Regions from separate parts of the Nostoc sp. FACHB-888 genome, predicted to be linked through region 1. Evidence: predicted binding sites of a transcription regulator. Region 1 holds the regulator's gene; the other holds the start of a gene.

Region 1 (6,101 bases):
CTGTGGTAATAGCTTTGTTAGCCCTTTGGGTGGGAACATTTGCCAATAGCGATCGCGTGCTTCTAAGGTTGTGTAGCGCTCATCCACTAAAATAATACTCAACGGTTCTGTCAATTCTTGATATAACTGCTGTCTCCACTGCTTGGCTGTAGTTTGGTCGCCCATCACCATCAAGGAGATCGGAAACTTTTGACGCAGTGTCTCAATGGTAGCGATCGCTTCTTTTGCCAGTACGACATGATGATAATACAATTGCCGATCCAGTCCCATCACCGCTAAACCACACTTATCTCGACCTGGATCAAACCCCAAGATGACTGGTTGCATTGGTGAAAATTCCCGGAAAGTCATAATAAATTAAAATTAAAAATTAAGAATTATAAATGAATAAATGCAATCACAGCAACTATTTTGGCTGCTTTTCAATATGTTTAAATCTTACTAATAACAGTGTGCAAATAATTTTTTAAGTACTAAAGATAATTTGTCCGTTGACTATTGCCACTAATTTTACTCTCAATGGTCCGGCTGTATAAGTATCGTTTGCTGCGATCGCTTTGATTTCCAATGGTTGATTGTACTGTCTTAATTGGTTGATAAAGCGCAGAAAAGTCCCGTCTACTTGCACATTTTCGATAATTCCGGCGTTACGGGCACGAAACTGGGAAGCAGAAATCAGTATTTCCAGTCGCTGCTGTAACTGATACGATGTCATGGTTTTGGAATCAGCAGTAGTTGTGGCCAGCACCGCGCCTTGCGAAAAAACCAATTCATTCCGAGCGGTATCAGCGAAAAACTCTATCTGCTTTTCTCCCCTGACATAATTACCAGCCGAGAAAATTCGCACCACGTATTCTTGACCATCCTCAATCTGCTGGCTCAATTTCTCAACCCTCTCTTGGGTGAAGCGTAGTAGCTCTGCATTTGCAGAATTTGCCCCAGGCTCACTTAATTCGAGGTTGGCGTTGCGGTTAGCTTCTTGTAAAAGTTGTTCCACTGCCTGACGAGCAGCAGTAGGTTGCGTAACACGAACTACACCTGCGGCCAGAACTTGACCGCGAACTAAGGCCAGCTTACCTAAACGCAGGTCGCGGTAGGACTGATAATATTTTTCTAACCTTGCAACTTCAAGTTCTAGTTGCTGCTGTTGTGCTTCCAATTCTTTGAGGCGTGATTCCCGTTTGGCAATCACTTGCTCTCGCGCTGCAACTTCTACATTACGCTTTTGAATCAGTTGATCGAGTTGGGCAATTTTGCGATCGCGTTCTTCTATGACTTCTTGGCGATTAGCAAGCTCGCGATCGCGTTTTTCAATTGCTGTTTTGGCTTCATCAATCGCTTTTTTAGCTTCAGCATACAGTCTTTGGCGTTCTGTCTTCAGTTGCTCAACTGCCGTCTGTAGCTCTTTTCTCTGATTGTAAACGCTTTGCAATTCAGCTATGGCTTTTTGGTATTGAGTTACAACTTGTCCTAGCTGACCTTGAGTGCGTTGGAGTTGAGTTTGAGTTTGGGCTTGTTGACTAATGGTGCGGTTCAACTGAGCTTGTGTTTGCAGTTGTTTGGCATTCGCCGCCTGCAAAGATTTATTAATTGTCTGTAAGTCTTGTTGTGCTTTTGCTTGGGCAATTCTTGCTTGGTTTAGCTCACTCTCTACCTGACTTTTTTGAGTTTCTGCGGTTTTTAGCTGTTCCCGCTTCTGTCTGAGGTCTGTTTGAATATCCTCTAACTCAAAGACTCCCTTTCGCAAGCCTTCGTCGGCAGCGAATAAAATTCCTAATGTTGATGCTGAAATCAAACCGCCCGTAAAAATAGTTACCAATACAGCAGTATTTTTCGGACGAAGGTTAAAAAGTGAGAGGCGGGCTTTGCCAACTCGTGTGCCGATGCGATCGCCCACGGTTGCAATTACGCCTCCCAGAATTAAAATTGCTGCTATGAGGATGTATCCGGTGGTCATCTTTAGCTACCGAAATCCTTCCAGATACAGCCTACTACTTTTAACCATTGTCTGGGGAGAAGTGGAAATTGGCAATAGCTGAAATTACTCAATTTTAGATTTACCTCTAGCTATTAGTGTCATTTTTCAAAATAGAACACGTGCCGATTCCCCTTTCTCCAATTGATTTTATGTGAATTGCCTACTTAAGGTAACAGGTTTATGCACAGTAATCTTCTTTTTGTGAATAGAAATCATCTTTTTTTCACGTAAATCCCCTAGTAGCCTAGTGACGGTAACACGAGTTGAACCAATTGCTTCTGCGATCGCTTGATGAGATAACTTCAAATCAATTGTGATCCCATCTGCACAAGGAACCCCAAAATCTCGACAGAGAATTAGCAAAAAACTCACCAATCTAGAACCCATATCTCGGTGAGCGAGAGTTTCAATCATCATCTCCGTTTGTAAAATGCGCGAAGACAGACCTCGCAGCATTAACATTGATAATTCTGGATTTTCCTTGAGTGCTTGCTCCACTTGTTCAATTGGTGCTGACAGTAATTCCGCAGGAGTAAATGCAACCGCATGGTAAAACCTATCCGATTTATTTCCCGTCAGCAATGACAATACACCAAATACACTATTTTCCCGCAGCAACGCTACCGTTATTTCCTCTCCTGCCTCGTACACCCTGGAAAGTTTAACAGCACCTTTCAAAAGAAAATAAACTCGTTCGGCAGGATCGCCAGGAAAAAAGATCGTTTTATTGCGTTCAAACGTTTCCACAACTGGCGGAAACGCCCCGGTCGCCATCTGACGAAATACATTTGCTAGGGCTTTATCTTGTGTCACGATCATCTCCCTTCCCCTACCCAATGCCGGAAAAACAAAAACTGATTACCTAAGAATACACCCGAAAAATGAATAAAGCACCGTCAACCTTTCTGTACTTTCCTATACTCAAACTAATCTCTTCATAACTCTTTGTTTACAATGATACATAATTGTTGATCCTTTAAGCTACTAATTGTTGATAAGTACTTCCAATAGCAGTATTAAAAAGGGTTTTTTAAAGAACAAATAAAGATATTTTGAGAATATCTTTATAAAAAATCAAGATTTTTGTCATAGAAAACACCCTTATCAATATTCATTTTTGCAAATCCTGTGTAAAACGAAGACAAAACGTGCCTCAGATTCTAGTATGCTCCTAATGATCGATCGCATTAACAATTTCTATGCTGAATCTGACTGGAAAAAATGCTCTTGTTACAGGTATTGCCAATAACCGCTCGATCGCCTGGGGCATCGCCCAACAGCTGCATAAAGCCGGAGCAAACCTGGGTATTACCTACCTGCCGGATGAACGCGGCAAAATGGAGAAAAAAGTTGCGGAATTGGTAGAACCCCTCAATCCCAGCTTATTTCTTCCCTGTAATGTCCAAAATGATGAGCAGATTCAATCTACCTTTGAGACAATCCGCGAAAAGTGGGGAAAGCTAGACATCCTTATCCATTGTCTTGCTTTTGCCAGCAAAGACGATTTGACTGGAGATTTTAGCCAAACGTCTCGTTCTGGCTTCAACACCGCCTTAGAAATTAGTACCTACTCGCTGGTGCAGTTAAGCGGTGCGGCTAAACCTTTGATGACAGAGGGAGGTAGTATCGTCACCTTGACATATTTAGGCGGTGTCAGGGCAATTCCTAATTACAACGTTATGGGAGTTGCCAAGGCGGGGTTAGAAATTAGTGTGCGCTACCTAGCTGCTGAACTAGGTCCGCAAAATATCCGCGTCAATGCCATCTCCGCAGGCCCCATCCGCACTCTGGCATCTTCAGCAGTGGGTGGAATTTTGGATATGATTCATCATGTAGAAGAAGTAGCTCCCCTACGACGCACCGTCACTCAGCTAGAAGTGGGCAACACTGCCGCTTTTTTATGTAGTGATTTGTCTAGCGGTATTACCGGACAAGTTCTATATGTAGATGCAGGATATGAAATTATGGGAATGTAAGATAATTGGGGCATTGGACATTGAGTATTAGTAAAATTCTTGCCAATTCTCCATGCCCCATTCCCTATGCTCCATTCCCCATTCCCGATGCAAACAACCAATCGCCAAGTTAATTCAAACTACGATAATTCAACTAAAACCTCTCGGATTGCCACTGTTCACCGCACTACTGGTGAAACTGATGTGCAAGTTACCATCAATCTGGATGGTAGAGGAACTTGTACAGCAGCAACAGGTATTCCGTTTTTGGATCACATGTTGCATCAAATTGCCTCCCACGGGCTGATTGATATAGATGTCCAAGCCAAGGGAGATTGGGAAATTGATGATCACCACACCAACGAAGATGTAGGTATTACCTTAGGGCAAGCTTTTAACCAAGCACTAGGCGACAGAAAAGGCATTGTTCGCTTTGGTAATTTTCGTGCGCCACTAGATGAAGCCTTGGTTGAGGTAACGCTAGACTTTTCTGGACGCCCTCACCTCAGCTACGGCTTGCAAATTCCTACTCAGCGTGTAGGAACCTATGACACCCAACTAGTACGCGAATTTTTTGTGGCGATCGTGAACCATAGCCAAATGACACTGCATATTCGGCAACTGGATGGAATTAATTCCCATCACATTATTGAAGCAACATTTAAAGCCTTTGCAAGGGCAACACAGATGGCGGTGGAAATCGACCCCCGTCGTGCTGGTGTAATTCCCAGTTCTAAAGGCGTTCTATGAAAGGAGTCAAATAGGGCATTGAGCATGGGGCGGTAGTTATTCTCCCCAATCCCCAATTCCCAGTTTGCAATAATTGACACACTGCTCGGTGATGGTTATTATCAGGCTACCGGGTAACCTGTAATTAATACCAAGCTGGTAATTAGTAATTGAACCGAGATGAAGTCTGTTGCAGATGACCCTGATTCTCAACTCAATACGGCAGACACTGCGCCAGTAGTTCTGACTTCTGAGTTACGAAAAGTCTATCGCACTGGTTTTTGGCTAAATCAAAAAGTTGTATCTCTTAAAAACTGTTCTTTAACAGTTTACAAAGGCGAAACCTTTGGGTTGCTAGGGCCAAACGGTGCTGGGAAAACAACCCTTTTAAAATTGTTGCTGGGAATTATTCGTCCTAGCTCTGGACGGGGATTATTATTGGGTAAGCCAATAGGCGATCGCACTGTTAAGCAACATATCGGCTATCTGCCGGAAAATCCCTATTTGTATGACTATCTCACTGGCTGGGAATTTTTGCAGCTAGCTGCTGGGCTATTCCAAATTCCCAAAAGTGTCCAACGCCAACGCATTCCCCAACTGCTGGAATTAGTGGGTTTATCCCAAGCTGATGCCCGCAAAAAGTTGCTGCGCCGTTATTCTAAAGGAATGCTACAGCGTGTTGGTATGGCACAGGCGCTAATTAACGAGCCAGATTTGGTTTTTTTGGATGAACCGATGTCTGGTCTTGATCCGGTGGGACGCTACCAAATGCGGGAAATTATTCTGGCGCTAAAAGCTGCTGGTAAGACGATTTTTTTCAACAGCCACGTTCTTAGTGAAGTAGAACAGATTTGCGATCGCATTGCCATCCTCGCTCAAGGTGAATTAATTTGCTCTGGTTCCCTCAATGAACTCTTAGGTAAAAACAACACATATTATGTAAAAGGTCAAGGTGGTGACTGGGAAATTCTCAAAAAATGGATACCCACTCTAAAATTTGAACCTGATGGTTCCTGGCAAGGTACACTACAAGACGATTATTATGATTTTCTGTCCAGTCTTCGTCTTATGGAGGGTAAAATTATTGCCATGAACTTGTCGCGTTATTCACTAGAAGAGTTTTTTATTCAACAAATCCAAAGAAAAAATAACTCGCTTAATTAATCGGCGTTGCTAAATAGTCAATTGGGGTTGACTTGAGGGATAAAACTCAAAACTTCTGGTTTTTCGAGTTTATCTTTGTCAAGCAAACCCACAAAAAATAAAATTCCAATTTCTTTTGCAGGTTATTGGTATTTATTTAATGGAATTGTTCATAATTTTTCTCGCCATCGCAGATTTAAACTCATAGTTTAAATGTCATCAAATTGACTTTGACAACAACATTTTATTCGTAAGTACTTTATTGTTTAACAAAGAATTTCTTGTATAAACTGTGT
Region 2 (6,101 bases), on a different contig from region 1:
TCCATCCCCCGGCGGCCTGCTCGTCCCGCCATTTGCAAGAATTCGGAAGCATTCAACAGGCGATGTCCGGTGTCAGTCCGCTTAGAAAGGGTGGAAATTACTGTTGTCCGCGCGGGCATATTAATTCCCGCAGCCAGCGTTTCAGTGGCGAATACGACTTTAATCAGTCCCTGCTGAAACAGTTCTTCTACTAATGCTTTCCAAGCAGGCAAAATTCCGGCGTGGTGGGCAGCAATTCCCCGATATAGGGGTGCAATTTGTCCAGAACGCCCGGCTTCAGGATTGCGGGCTAAAAAGTCATCAATCTGTTGCCGCAAAATCTGGGACTCTTCATTATTTACCAGCCATAAATCACCTACTTCTGCCACTGCTTTATCACATCCCCGGCGGCTGAAGATGAAGTAAATGGCTGGTAGCATATCACGTTGCTCTAACTGGCTCAAGGTATAAATTATTCCCGGAGCTTCGGGTCTACCACTTCTTCCCCTCTCCTTTTCTCCCCCTCTCCCCTTCTTCTTCTGAAGGCGGGGGTTAATTTTGGTTTTGCTATCATTCAGCAGGGGAAATAACCCTTTGGGATTGCAAAAGTGAAATTCCAAGGGGACTGGGCGAAAATCGGAGTAAATCAGGTCTGTTGGGCCATGAACGCGATTTAACCAGTCCGTGAGTTGATCACTGTTAGCAACCGTTGCTGAGAGGGCTGCCAGTTGCACTTCACGGGGACAATAGATGATTGATTCTTCCCAAACTGTACCGCGCTGGCGATCGTTCATATAGTGGCACTCATCAAGTATTACCGCTTCAACGTCTACTAATGAGATGCCTATTTGCCCAATGGGTGTGCCATAGAGCATATTTCGGAAAATTTCTGTGGTCATCACCAAAATCGGTGCATCTCTGTTGATGGAGGCATCTCCAGTTAACAGTCCGACTTGATCAAACCCGAATTTTTCTCGAAAGTCACGTAATTTTTGATTCGACAACGCCTTTAGGGGAGTAGTATAAAATACACGTTTTCCTCGCGCCAGGGCGCGATAAATGGCGTATTCCCCAACCAATGTTTTGCCCGAACCTGTGGGCGCACACACGACTACGGAGCGTCCGGCGTTTAGGGACGCGATCGCTTCTTTTTGAAACTGATCCAGATCAAAGGGAAATATAGACCCTAAGTCAAGTTCTGGAGACGGCGCAGGATAATTCACTCAATCACATTTGCAACCAGATTGTTTATTATATTAACGAGTCTTTTGTCAACTTCGTTATTAGTCATTTGCCATTTGTCATTAGTCATTAGTTTTTCACAAAGGATAAAGGACAAATGACAAAGGACTCTTTATTATTTTCCCAGTTCTTGCGATCGCTCTGCGGCAGCTTTTACTGCTTCAATTAAAGCTGAACGAAATCCTGCCTGTTCTAACTTGGCAATCCCCGCAATGGTTGTACCTCCGGGACTGGTAACCCGATCTTTGAGTTCTGCTGGGTGCATTTTGGTTTCATGTAACAGTTTCGCTGTTCCTAGTACGGTTTGTAAAGCTAATTGATTGGCAATTGCTCTAGGTAAACCTGCGGATACTCCGCCATCAGCAAGTGCTTCTACCAAAAGCGCCACGTAAGCGGGGCCGCTACCAGATAGCCCTGTTACTGCATCCATCAGCGCTTCTGACACTTCCACTACTTCTCCCACAGCAGAAAAAACTTGCTGTGCTATTTGGTGGTGCTTGGGGCTGGTGTATGCACCTAAACAAATCGCTGTAACTCCCGCTCCCACTGTTGCTGGAGTGTTGGGCATTGCTCTAATAACTGGCAATTGCACAAATGCAGCTTCTAGCTGGCTTAAAGGCACACCCGCCAAGATGGAAATGATCAGGGGTGAGTGTTCTTTATTAATAATATCAATATCTGCTAATTCTTGAGCGATCGCACTAAACACCTGCGGTTTTATTGCCAAAAAGACAACTTCTTTTACTTGCGTGAAAACCTCGGTATTATCTGTCGTTACAGCAACATCGTATTGCTGTTTTAAAAAATCTAGGCGTGAAGGTAGCGGTTCGCTAACTATGACTTCTGATGATTGATAAATTCCACGCGCTATAAGGCGGGATAAGAGTGCTTCTCCCATTACCCCACCACCAATTAAGCCAAATTTTATAGTCATTGCTAATTAGTCATTAGTCACTCGTCGTTTGTCATTAGTCATTTGTCACTATATATCAAGACTCAGGACAAATGACAAAGGACAAAGGACTAACAACTAATTTAACTTTATTGTGCCATCCGGTTAGTTTCGTTGCCCCAGTTTTGATTTGGAGAACCTGTAGGACGAGATGGACGTGCTGGTGGTTGTGGTACTTCATGAAGAACACCACCTTGAGTACTAACTTGGACACAGCTTGGTGTAAACAAGAAGATGCTTTCACCGATGCGTTCTTGATGTCCATCTAGTGCGTAAGTACCACCTGCAACAAAATCTACTGCTCGTTGAGCTTGATCTGGGTCCATGATTGTCAGATTTAATACCACTGACTTGCGTTCTCGCAACGCTTGAATTGCCTGGGGCATTTCTTCAAAAGTGCGTGGTTCGAGGACTAAAACTTCCGAAATTCCGTTAATTGCTCCTGGCATACCAATCACATTCCCCATTGGCTTTGAACCTGCTGCTATCTCATCTCCCATTGTAGGCACTGGTTCTCGCCAGCGTCGATTTTGAGCGGTTGCGCTCTCCTGTGGTGCAGGTGGTTGGGGATTTTCTTGCTGATACAGGTTTTGGTAATTATTATCTGTTTCTGGTTCTTCTTCGTAATACTCGTATTCCACTTGCTCATTTAGACCCACAAAGTCTCTGAGTTTGGAAAATATATTGTTCATTGTGTGTGTACTCTCCTGGTGCGAATAGCCAGCATTGACTTGGCTTAGGATAAATTGAGCTAGGAGCGATGCCTACTTAGGTAAACTAGGCTACATCCGTGGATACTTCAGCAAGCCTCTTGCTATTTGTAACCCATACTACTGGTTTTGGCGATGAACTGGCACTTCTTGAAAAGTTTTGTGCATCGCCTAAACCTAATAATGAGTCAAGATTATATCCTAAGGTTTGTCCGAAGGAAAGCTCCTTTTACCCCATTTTTCCTTGACGATTGCTCTTGTCAATACTATATCCTTTGTTTCCAATTGCACCAGTCTGTTACAAAATTGTTGTCATCAAATCCTGATCTGTATTAATACTGACCTACAAAGTTGATGAACAATGGGCTAAGAGCGATCGCCAAACAAAATTGTTCCTAATCGTACCATCGTTGCGCCTGCTTGCACTGCCAGTTCGTAGTCGCCTGACATACCCATAGACAAGTGCTGCATTTTAATGTGCGACCAGTTTTGCTGCTGGATTTCTTTTGCCAGTTCACGATTGAGATTAAACACATTTAGAATTTCGGGATCATTTAATCCTGAAGGCGGAATTGTCATCAAACCTTGAATTTGTAAATTTTTGTATTGATCGAGTGTAGGTAAATCAGCCAACAGTTCTGGCACACTCCAACCAGACTTGTTGGGATCGGGGAGAATTTTCACTTGCAGGCAAACCTGGGGGCTTACTCCTAGCTGTTGCGCCAATTGATCTAAGCGCTGTGCCAGTTTCAAATTATCCACGGAGTGAATCCAATGGAATTGTTCAATGGCTTTTTTGGCTTTATTGCTTTGCAAATGTCCAATAAAGTGCCAGGTAATATCCGGTAAGTCTTGCAACTCGGCTTGTTTGCTGGCAGCTTCTTGGATGCGACTCTCCCCAAAATCACGAATTCCTGCGGCATAGGCAGACCGAATGGCCTGGGCAGAAGCTTGCTTGCTAACAGCAATCAATCGGACTGAAGTTGGCAGTGAGGAGCGAATGGTAACAATACGTTCGGAAATCGAACTATTCATTGGAAGGTGCGTTGGAAAACACTCTGAAGCTGATCGTACTCCTGAGAATGTCCACTGCGCCGCAGGGTACGTAAGCGATTTTCCAACATCATTCTAGCCTCAGTACGTCCTAGAGACTGGAATTTAACACCTTTAACGTCATTCGCTACCAAAAAAAACAGGCGCTGGGCATAAAGTGTGGTGAACAAATCCTGGTTCTCATCAACCATACAGATTTTGTAGAGTAAACCCCAAGTTGGATGGTTTATGTAAGTTTCTGCGTTTTCTGGATTCATTTAAGAGTCAAGGTGTAGTCAAGGTGGGAGTATATATATCTTTTCGCAGTGAATTCCAAACATTCAGACGATAATACCAACATTCGTCAGAATATTTGCTTAAAATGCAAAACTGCGGTTACGAAGACCTTGATCTAGTTTTTAATAGGCAGATGAAGCTAGTGGTAGTGAGGCGAAATGGTCCAATATGACCCGCGAAGCTTAGACTCGAAGAGTAGAGGATTGTCGATAGATATCGCTATGTGCTTTGGTAACTCAAATTCACCAACTTGGCGGCACAAGGCATAAAACAGTCCTGATCCTCTTGTTGAAAGTTTGAAGCGGCAAGGGAAAACACCCTTTGAAGTTCCCAAGGGCAACAGCGAACTTTTCAACTTCTTTCCATACTGCCACAACTGTCGCTGAATGGCACAAAATTGGGAGTGGGGGACAAGGGGACAAGGAGAATAACCATGCTCAATGCCCTATTCCCTATTCCCTACTTCCTATGATTATCTAACATTTTCAGGGCTTCCAGTTGTGCCTGGGATTTGTGCAGAGATTCATACCATTCTTTCTCAGGATCGCTGTCTGCAACAATTCCCGCGCCAACTTGCCCCCAGACGGTGTTGAGCGCTGAGTGGGGAGGTGAGAAAGAATTTACTTCCCCTGCTCCCCCTGCTCTCCCTGCCTCTCCTTCTTGAGACATGGGAGCTAGTAGCAGGGTGCGGATTAAGATATTTAAATCTAAATGACCACGCCAATCTAAATAGCCGCAGGAACCGTAGAATAAGCTGCGCCGCACGGGTTCTAGTTCTTCAATAATTTCCATGCAACGGACTTTGGGACAACCTGTGATTGTGCCACCTGGAAACGTGGCACGGATCAAATCAATGGTGGTGTATTCGCCTTTTAAAGTCCCTTTGATATTGCTGACAAGATGCATCACATGGCTATATCGCTCAATTGTCAGCAATTCGTCAACTGTAACCGTTCCCCATTCACAGACTCGCCCTAAATCGTTACGTTCCAAGTCCACCAGCATGATGTGTTCTGCACGTTCTTTGGTGTTGCTGAGTAAATCTTGTGCCAGTTGCATATCTTGTTCTGGAGTGACACCGCGTGATCGCGTCCCGGCGATTGGTCTGGTTTCGGCTTGTCGATTTTGCAACATTACTAACCGTTCTGGCGAACAACTGCTCACTTCCCCCCAAGGTGTTTGCCAATAGCTGGCAAAAGGAGAAGGATTGATTTTTTGCAAAGCTTGATAAATTTCCCAACCAGAAGCCGATGTGGACGCTTGAAATCGCAATGAAAGATTTGCCTGAAAGATATCTCCAGCTTGAATATATTTTTTCGCCTGGTTTACTGCTGTTTCATAATCTGCTTGCGATGTCAAAAAGAGAGGAAGCGAAGAAAACACCGGGACGCGGGGACTTTTCCCTGGGTCTTTCTTTACTAACTTCTCCTCTAACTCATCGAGTCCATTTGGATCACTGGCGGCTAGCCAAAGAGTTTGTTGCGCGTGATCCAAAACAGCAAAACAATTTGGTTCATACCAAAAAGCTACGGGAAATGGCAGGGGATCAATTTTATGACGAGGTAGCTGTTCAATTTCCCATGCTACATCGTAGCCTAGCCAACCTAACCAACCGCCCGTGAAGGGGAGATGGGGAGGTGGGGAAGCTGGCAAAGATGGGGGAGAAAATGCTACCTCATCCCCCTCATCTTTCCCTACCTCTTGCTGTAACAACTTTTCTAGGAAGGGAAAAACTTCTCCTACTTCTGGTGTCCACATCTGGGCGATGCCATTGACTATACGAGGAGAGCCTGCACAGATAGAATATCGGCTGAGTTGAGGATGATCGATTGGCGTTGGGTAGGGACTTTCCAGTAGGGTAGCAATTCCCGGTGCGGAGGTGGGGCGAA

The links. Region 1 encodes NtcA, which controls nitrogen genes in cyanobacteria. Its sites were predicted from a motif close to TNTGTANNNNNNNNTACANA; they were not measured.
Region 2: a site for NtcA is predicted at 2,991-3,010, ahead of H6G26_RS09535 (cell division protein SepF). Genes of this name have one in related genera too.

The regions. Positions count from the first base shown of each region.
Region 1 is NZ_JACJQM010000015.1:48,964-55,064, forward strand. Features, by position in the region: gene H6G26_RS12035 (pre-16S rRNA-processing nuclease YqgF) at 1-351, opposite strand, end outside; gene H6G26_RS12040 (DUF3084 domain-containing protein) at 467-1,957, opposite strand; gene ntcA (global nitrogen regulator NtcA) at 2,126-2,797, opposite strand; gene fabI (enoyl-ACP reductase FabI) at 3,178-3,954, shown strand; gene hisB (imidazoleglycerol-phosphate dehydratase HisB) at 4,042-4,683, shown strand; gene H6G26_RS12060 (ABC transporter ATP-binding protein) at 4,843-5,826, shown strand.
Region 2 is NZ_JACJQM010000011.1:78,796-84,896, reverse strand. Features, by position in the region: gene H6G26_RS09545 (DEAD/DEAH box helicase) at 1-1,202, opposite strand, end outside; gene proC (pyrroline-5-carboxylate reductase) at 1,337-2,155, opposite strand; gene H6G26_RS09535 (cell division protein SepF) at 2,263-2,865, opposite strand; gene H6G26_RS09530 (YggS family pyridoxal phosphate-dependent enzyme) at 3,250-3,918, opposite strand; gene pipX (transcriptional coactivator PipX) at 3,915-4,193, opposite strand; gene H6G26_RS09520 (anthranilate synthase component I) at 4,672-6,101, opposite strand, start outside.